Regions from separate parts of the Cupriavidus sp. 2KB_3 genome, predicted to be linked through region 2. Evidence: predicted binding sites of a transcription regulator. Region 2 holds the regulator's gene; the other holds the start of a gene.
What was found. The regulator FNR, encoded in region 2, switches genes on or off when oxygen is low (the NO sensors DNR and NnrR bind a similar motif). The targets are predictions, from matches to a motif close to TTGATNNNNATCAA.
Positions count from the first base shown of each region.

Region 1: AB4120_RS13860 (universal stress protein) is a predicted target of FNR. The motif match lies at 1,876-1,889, and genes of this name have one in related genera.

Region 1 is NZ_JBFRHD010000011.1:111,957-116,148, forward strand. It holds gene AB4120_RS13855 (DHA2 family efflux MFS transporter permease subunit) at 1-1,276, shown strand, start outside; gene AB4120_RS13860 (universal stress protein) at 1,306-1,752, opposite strand; gene AB4120_RS13865 (DUF1488 domain-containing protein) at 1,957-2,235, shown strand; gene AB4120_RS13870 (phosphoribosyltransferase) at 2,537-3,163, shown strand; gene AB4120_RS13875 (BON domain-containing protein) at 3,204-3,851, opposite strand; gene AB4120_RS13880 (hypothetical protein) at 3,906-4,148, opposite strand.
Region 2 is NZ_JBFRHD010000019.1:103,070-107,261, forward strand. It holds gene ccoG (cytochrome c oxidase accessory protein CcoG) at 1-1,389, shown strand, start outside; gene AB4120_RS20350 (hypothetical protein) at 1,430-1,657, shown strand; gene AB4120_RS20355 (hypothetical protein) at 1,654-1,899, shown strand; gene fnr (fumarate/nitrate reduction transcriptional regulator Fnr) at 1,928-2,653, opposite strand; gene AB4120_RS20365 (sulfite exporter TauE/SafE family protein) at 2,738-3,496, shown strand; gene scpB (SMC-Scp complex subunit ScpB) at 4,134-4,192, shown strand, end outside.

The DNA.
Region 1 (4,192 bases), on a different contig from region 2:
CGGCATGGCGTGGGACATCCAGAGCATGATCGCGTTTCGCGCGCTGCAGGGTTTCCTGGGCGGCTCGATGATCCCGATGGTGTTCACCACGGCCTTCGCATTCTTCAGCGGGCCGCAGCGGGTGATCGCGGCCGCCACGGTCGGCGCGCTGGCCTCGCTCGCGCCGACGCTGGGGCCGACGGTTGGCGGCTGGATCACGGACCATTTCTCGTGGCACTGGCTGTTCTTCATCAACCTGGTGCCGGGCATCTTCGTCACCGTGGCGGTGCCGCTGCTGGTCAAGGTCGACCGGCCCAACTGGTCGCTGGTGCGCGGGGCGGACTACCTCGGCATGGGGTTGATGGCGTTGTTCCTGGGTTGCCTCGAATACACGCTGGAAGAGGGCCCGCGCTGGGACTGGTTCGGCGACGATGTGATCCTGGCCACCGCCTGGATCTCCGGTCTGGCGGGCGCCGCCTTCATCTGGCGCTCGCTGACCCATGCCAATCCGGTGGTGGACCTGCGCGCGCTCAAGGAGCGCAACTTCGCGCTCGGCTGCTTTTTCTCCTTTGTCACCGGCATCGGCATCTTCGCCACCATCTACCTGACGCCGTTGTTCCTGGGGCGCGTGCGCGGCTTCAGCGCGCTCGATATCGGGCTGGCGGTGTTCTCCACGGGCGTGTTCCAGATGGCGTCGATCCCGCTCTATGCCTTCCTGGCCAACCGGGTGGACCTGCGCTGGCTGATGATGTTCGGCCTGGCGATGTTCGGCATCTCGATGTGGTACTTCGCACCTATCACGCACGATTGGGGATCGGCAGAACTGCTGCTGCCACAGGCGCTGCGCGGCATGGCGCAACAGTTTGCGGTGGCGCCTACGGTCACGCTGACGCTCGGCAGCCTGCCACCGGAGCGGCTCAAGCTGGCATCGGGGCTGTTCAATCTGATGCGCAACCTGGGGGGCGCTATCGGCATCGCGGCGTGTGCCACGGTGCTCAACGATCGCGGCAATATGCACTTCCTGCGCGAGGCGGAGCACCTGAATATCCGCAACGAGGCCATGGGCAACCTGCTGCAGAGCGTCAGCGAGCGGTTCATGGCAGCCGGCCACGATGCCCTTGATGCACAAACCGCCGCGCTGCGGCAACTGTGGGGGCTGGCCTGGCGCGAGGCCCAGACCCAGACCTTTGGCGACATCTACCTGTTGATTCTGGTCTGCTTCGGCATTGCCACGGCCATGGTGCCGCTGATGCGCAAGGTGGCAGCACCGAAGGCACCGTCTGCGGATGCGCATTGACGTCGAATCGCCCCGCGATGGTTCTCTGCCTAAGGGGCCCGCACCAGTAGCACCGGTACCTTCGATTCCCGCACCAGACCCTCTGCCACGCTGCCCATCACCAGGCGCCGCACGCCGCGCCTGCCGTGCGTGCCAAGTACGACCACGTCGGCGTGGGCGCGTTGCGCCGCCGCGTTGATGATCGTGGCGACGTCGCCAAGCCCGAGCAATTCGTCAAGCAGTTCCGTGCGACATGTGACCTGACCCGCATGAGCTCTTGCTTCGGCCTCGGTCAGCAGCTTGCGTCCGCCCTCAAGCAAGGCGGGGCGCAAGTCTCCCAGACTGCCGTAGCCCATGTCGTACTTGAGATAGCTGTTGTCAATCGCGTGGACGATATGCAGGGTCGCGTTGCACATTGCCGCGAGGCGGATGGCCTCGTCCAGGGCGAGATTGCCGCAGTCGCTGCCATCGACGGCGACGAGGATGGTCTGATACATGGCAGGGTCTCCTTGGAGGCCGGCTAGGCCGTGCCGGCGTGTGGATAGATGGACACCGTTTCAGCATAGGTGCAGGATGCGCCCGCCAGTTGATGCATGTCATGGGAGGGTAATCGTGTTTTGTTGACTGGCATCAACCTGTCAGCCCTGGTGGCCCCTACCGTGGAAGGACCGACGCAGCCGTCGGAATCACGGCGGATACCCATGCGCAAGATCGAATTTGCCGGCGAGATGCCGGATTACTGCCCGACAGGCCCCAGTCTGCAATGCACCGCAACTGTGGACGGTGCACCTGCAACATATGAGGTGACCGCCGAGGCGCTCGAGGATCATTTTGGCGCACGCTCCTACCTCAGCGAGGATCTCCTGCCGGCATTCATGAGCAACCGCCAGGACATCGAGCGCGTTGCGGGCGCCTTGTTCGAGATGACGGAAGTGCGCCATATCGTGCTGCACAGTGGCCATTTTCGCTTCGCGTTGTGAAACTGGGCAGGGCCTGGAGGTACGCCATGGAGAAGGACTTGTGCTTGTGCCAACAGGCAAGGCGGACGCGGTGGTGGGCGCTTGCCGCTTGCGCGCTGGTGCCGTTATGTGCTGGATGCACCTCGGCGCGCGACCCGCTGCATCCCCCAAGGCCGCGCGCGGTTGCGCTTGCGCCCACGGACCTTGATCAAGCGGCGCCCATCTCCCCCTGCGCATACCGCATCTGGCCAGCCGCTCAATGGGATGCATAGGGGCATGCTCCAGAACGGGAACCTCTTTGACCAGCCACAGGAGGGCGATCATGCCATTCATTGACAGGGCCGATGCCGCCGCGCAGTTGGTGCGAGCGCTCGCCGGCCATGTAGGAAAGCGCCCGCTGGTGCTGGCCGTGCCACGCGGCGCTGTGCCGATCGGCGCCATCATTGCCGATGCGCTGGGCGCAGACCTGGACATCGTGCTCGTGCGTAAGCTCGGTGCGCCGGGCAACCCGGAACTCGCCATTGGCGCCGTGGACGAGAGCGGCTGGACTTATCTGACGCCCTTTGCCGCCGAGGCCAGCGCCGACAGCGAATACGTCGACCGCGAGCGCGCGGCCCAACTCGAGGTGCTACAGCGTCGTCGCGCCGTTTACACGCCGGGCCGGGAGCCGCACAGCGCCACCGGGCGGGAGGTCATCGTCGTGGACGACGGCCTGGCAACCGGGGCCTCGATGATGGCCGCGCTGCACGCCGTCCGGGCGCAGAAGCCCGCGCGCATCATCTGCGCGGTGCCGGTGGCGCCACCGCAGACGCTGGTGCAGTTGCAGCCCTATGCTGACGAGGTGGTGTGTCTGGAAGCACCACCCCGCTTCAGGGCGGTAGGGGAGTTCTATCGGGATTTCCCGCAGGTGGAGGACGCCGAGGTGGTGGCCTGCCTGAAATCCCACTGAGGTCGAACGGTGCGGCGCGCTGCGCGCGGGGGAATCGCTGTCACGGCTGCGTCTCCAGTTCGTCGATGACCGCCGAGATGCCCGGGGCCGACCATACGGCGCCGACCGCGGCGCGGCGTTCGGCCAAGGAGTCCACGTGCCCACTCAGCGTGGCCGTGCTCCCCACGACCTTCACGCTTATATGATGGGCCTCGCGCAGGGCATGACGGCGCAGCGCCTCTTCGATGCGTTCCTCCACGTCGGGCGGCGCTGCCTTTTCGTGCATCCGAATGCTGTTGACGACACCGGTCACGCCGCGCAACTGGCTGACTGTGCGTTCCGCCAGGTGCTTCTGGTAGCCCCAATCGACATCGCCCGATAGCGTGACCCAGCCGCGCTCGACGCGAACCTTGATGGCATCTGTGGGCAGATGCACGTGCCATTGCAGGGCCTCGCGCGCTGCCTCGGCAATGGCTTCGTCAGCGAGGGCCCCGGGCGGATATATATCGAGCTTGATGATCACTGCCCGTACGCCTGAAATCCGCTCCACTGCACGCTCGGCGGCGAGCTTCTCGGCATAGGTGGATAGGTGCCCGTTCAGTGTGACAATGCCCTTGTGGACCTCCACGCCAATGGACGCCGCGTCGATAGCCGGGTCCCAGTCTAGTTCCTCGGTGACGTCCTTCTGAATCTGATGATCTGATTTCATGCTTTACCCCTGTTGTCGCACCAGGCAATCGTCCGAAGATGCTGTGGAGACTGGCTAGCGGAGTTCGTACTCGCGCATCATCTCTGTCGTAACGGCCTTGATCGTGGGCAGGCACGATGGCCGGACTCCCGGGAAGGCTTCAATAGCCCAATTGCAGCCGCCGTTCGCAGCTGCGTCGACACGGTGCGGCAACGGGATGTCGCAGTCGCGGCAATCGTCGCCGATGTCGGCGCTTTCCTGCAGACGGCGCAGGATTTCATTACGGATCTCATCCGCGCTGCCGAGGTTCCTGATCATGACGGTGCCTCCTGATTTCTGTCATTGGGGGTTCAGGCCATAGC
Region 2 (4,192 bases):
TACGAGGTTCGGCGCAAGATCTATCCGCGCTCGGTCGCGGGCGCCTTCTCGAGCTGGCGAGTCTGGCTCGTCATCCTCACCCAGCTGGTCTATTACGGCACGCCGTGGCTGCAATGGAACAACCGCCAGGCGGTGCTGTTCGACCTCGGCGCCCGCAAGTTCTATATCTTCGGCCTCGTGCTGTGGCCGCAGGACGTGATTTACCTCGCGGTCCTGCTTGTCATCTCGGCCCTGGCGCTGTTCCTGTTCACTGCTATTGCGGGCCGGCTGTTCTGCGGCTACGCGTGCCCACAGACCGTCTACACCGAGATCTTCATGTGGATCGAGCGGCGCGTGGAAGGCGACCGCATCGCCCGTATCCGGCTGGACGGCGACCCGTGGAGTCTGCGCAAGCTGCGACTCAAGGCGACCAAGCACGCGCTCTGGGTGGTGATCGCCCTGTGGACCGGCTTCACCTTTGTCGGCTACTTTTCTCCGATCCGCGAGCTGGGCGGGCAGGTGGTCGATTTCTCGCTGGGGCCGTGGCAGTCGTTCTGGATGCTGTTCTATGCGTTCGCCACCTGGGGTAACGCGGGCTTCATGCGCGAACAGGTGTGCAAGTACATGTGCCCGTACGCGCGCTTCCAGAGCGTGATGGTCGACCGCGATACCTTCGTGGTGACCTATGACGTAGGTCGAGGCGAGCCGCGCGGCAGCCGATCGCGCAAGGCGGACCGGCACACCGCCGGCATTGGCGATTGTGTCAATTGCAGCATCTGTGTGCAGGTCTGTCCGACCGGGATCGACATCCGCGACGGATTGCAATACGAGTGCATCGGCTGCGGAGCTTGCATCGACGCCTGTAACCAGGTCATGGACAAGATGGCCTATCCGCGCGGCTTGATCCGCTACACCTCCGAGAACGCAATGCGCAAGGGCCTGTCGGCGGTGGCGGCGCGCAGGCGGCTGTTCCGCACGCGGACGATCATCTACGCGGTGATCTGGTCGGTGCTGGTAGGAGGCTTTATCGGGTCGCTGGCGATGCGCGCACCACTCAAGGTCGATGTCATCCGCGATCGGGGTGCCTTGGGTCGCGAGGTCGAAGGTCGATGGATCGAGAACGTGTACCGGCTGCAACTGATCAATACCACCGAGGCTCCGATGCGCGTCCGGGTACAGGCGACGAGCGCGGCGCTGCAAGGGCTGACCATTGAGTACGACAAGTCGGCGGAAACGCTTGCGCCCACGTCGAACCGCCTGTTGCCCGTGCGCATCCGTATCCCGATCGACCACGCGCCGCAGGGCACGCACAAGATCCGCATCACGGTCACGGGGGAGGGCATGGACGATGCGCGGGAGCGCGCGCAGATCCAGGAAGCGACCAGCTTCATCGTGCCGCGCGGACTGTAGTGCGGGTCATCCAGGAAATTATCGACGCAAGGAGTAGGCAATGACAGCGCAACAAATCAAGCCGTGGTGGAAGGAACCGTGGCCGTGGTTGCTGATGAGTGGCCCGCTGGTGGCGATGATCGGCTGTGGTGTGACGATCTGGCTCGCCAATACCCACGCCGACGTGCCGGTGCGCGATGCTGCGCGGCATGGGCTGGTGGTGGAAAAGTTGGATGGGTCCGCCGCGCGCGCCGCCGCCCATGTCAATGAGACGGCGAGGCGGCCATGAGACTACGCTGGCTGATGTGGGTGATGTGGCCAGCGTTTCTGATCGGCGGCGTGGCTACGGCAACGGTGTTCTCGATTGTGGATCCCAGTGACCTGAGCTTCTTCGGTCATCCGGTCGACGCGTCGCGCGAAGCGGTCTACACCGTGGGATTCTTGCTGGCGTGGCTGTTCTGTGCCTTGTCGAGCGGCTTGACGCTCTACACCATGCCGACGCCGCTCAGCGATACCGATGAACTCGAGTAGCCCGCGCACCACCGCTGGCGAGGCGGCCTCAGCAGGATCGGTTGTAGATCTGCTTGATGCCGGCCATGTCGATGAGCTTGACGTGGCGCTGGCGGATCTGGATCAGGCCCGCCTCGGCAAATCGGGAGAACAGGCGGCTCACGGTCTCCAGTTTCAGGCCCAGATAGCTGCCGATCTCCTCGCGGCTCATGCGCAACACGAACTCGCTAGACGAGTAGCCACGCGCCGACAGGCGCTCGGAAAGATTGACGAGGAACGCGGCGAGCCGCTCCTCGGCGCGCATCGAGCCCAGTGTCATCAGCATGACCTGGTCCTGCGAGATTTCCTTGCTCATCAAGCGCAGGAACTGGGTTTGCAGCGAGGGCAGGTCACCCGAGAGCGCCTGCAGCTCGCTGAAGCGTACGACGCAGACTTCGGCGTCCTCGAGGGCCGTGGCATCGGAGGCATGCTGCATCTCGCCAAGGCCATCCAGGCCGACGATCTCGCCGGGCAGATGGAAGCCGGTGATCTGCGAGCGGCCATCCTCGAGCGTCACGTGCGTCTTGAGCGTGCCGAAGCGCACGGCATAGACGGCGGTGAGCGGATCGCCCATGCGATACAGCGTTTCGCCCTTGTGCACGCGCACGCGTTCCTGCACGAGCGTGTCCATCTTCAGGAGGTCCTGCTGCGACATGCCTACCGGCAGACAAAGCTGGCCCATCCCGCACGTGGAGCAACGGGGCGAGATCTCGGTGACGGGAATGGAGGTAAGCAATTGAGGGCTCTTGGTGATGCGCATTGCAGCAGGGGCGCGACAAATCAATTTTACCGCGTGAAGTGACGCCGAAGCGAGGGACCGTTGCCATTTGGTGTGCTTTTCAGCGTTTTTATCGTTGCGTTGTTTGGTGGCGTCCACTGTGCCGCGATGTGCGGCGGCATTGCGATGGCGGCCGAGCAGCGCGCGCCGGTGCGCGTGCCAGTGACGATCCATCGCTCGCCACGTGGCTGGCTCGTCGAATTGCTGGCGATGCACGCCGGACGCCTGACTACCTACGCGTTGCTGGGGGCCGTCATGGGTGCCGTCGGCGCCACCGCATGGAAGCAGGACTATCTGCCCGTGCAGCGGTGGCTCTATGGCGCAGGCGGGGCGATGCTGGTGATGTCGGGCTTCTGGTTGTTGCGTGGGCGCACCATGCGGGCGGCGGGCCTCGAGGCGCTTGCGGTGCGCGTGGCCCAGGGAGCGGTCGGCCGCGTGGGCGCGCTCGGTATCCGCCTGCCCGCGGGCTTGGCCCGGCATACGCCGCTCATGAGACGCTTCGGCTTGGGGCTCGCCTGGGGGATCGTGCCGTGTGGGATGGTCTATGGGGCACTCGCGATGGCGCTGCTGGCCGGCAATGCGGCGTCCGGCGCGCTGGTACTGTTCGCCTTCGGGCTGGGAACGCTGCCAAACCTGCTGGTGATTTCGGGGCTTTCAGGCTATGTGCGCCATTTGTCGCGCCGGCCGCTGCTCCGGGCGGTGGCGGGGGTGCTGATCATCGGCTTCGGCATCGTGGGCGTGGCGCGGGCGGTCTGGCTGCCCGAGACGCTGGCGGCGCATGGGTTTTGCGTGGTGTTTTGAGACAATTCCGAGTGGGGGGGCAGGCCAGCCGGGTTCATGCCATTTGCCACGTCGGGTGGCGGGCGGGTTGCGGACGGGGCCGGGAATGCCATACAATCGCGAGAACCACGGTATCGCGCCACGTAATTCCCTGGCGTCGCCGGGCCGGCATCCCTGATCTGGGATGCGTGTCCATGGGTCCGAGGCAGCGTTGGCTTGCCGGATCCGTCCCCACAGTTCATCCGGTTCAAAAGATCTGGTTTAAAAGGCCGGGCGGCCTTGTGGAGTGGTGGCGCAGGCGCAGGACGAAGCTTGTCCGGGCCGATATCCGTTTTTTCTTGCCGCCTTGGCAATCTGATTGTCCTGGCGAATGTCCGCTCCAAGGGGAAGGGTTCCGCCTGCGAGGGTAAAGGCGAGAGCGCGACGCAAGAGGTTCGACTCCCGGCGAAGCCAGCCGGATTCGGACGATCTCCTGCCGGAACGACCCGGCAAATCGATGCAAAAGAACGAAGTGCACCGCTTGGCTGCCTGGGCTGCGACAGGCTGCGAGTTGGCTGCGCAATGAGATGGCGGTGGCATCGGTACCGCTGTATCCGAAATCTCCAGTGCTCCGGGATTCGTCCGGGAGCAGGTGCAAAGACAGGCTGCACACAATCACATGAATACCCAAGAGGCGAAGATCGTCCTCGAGACCGCGCTGATTTGTGCGCAGGAGCC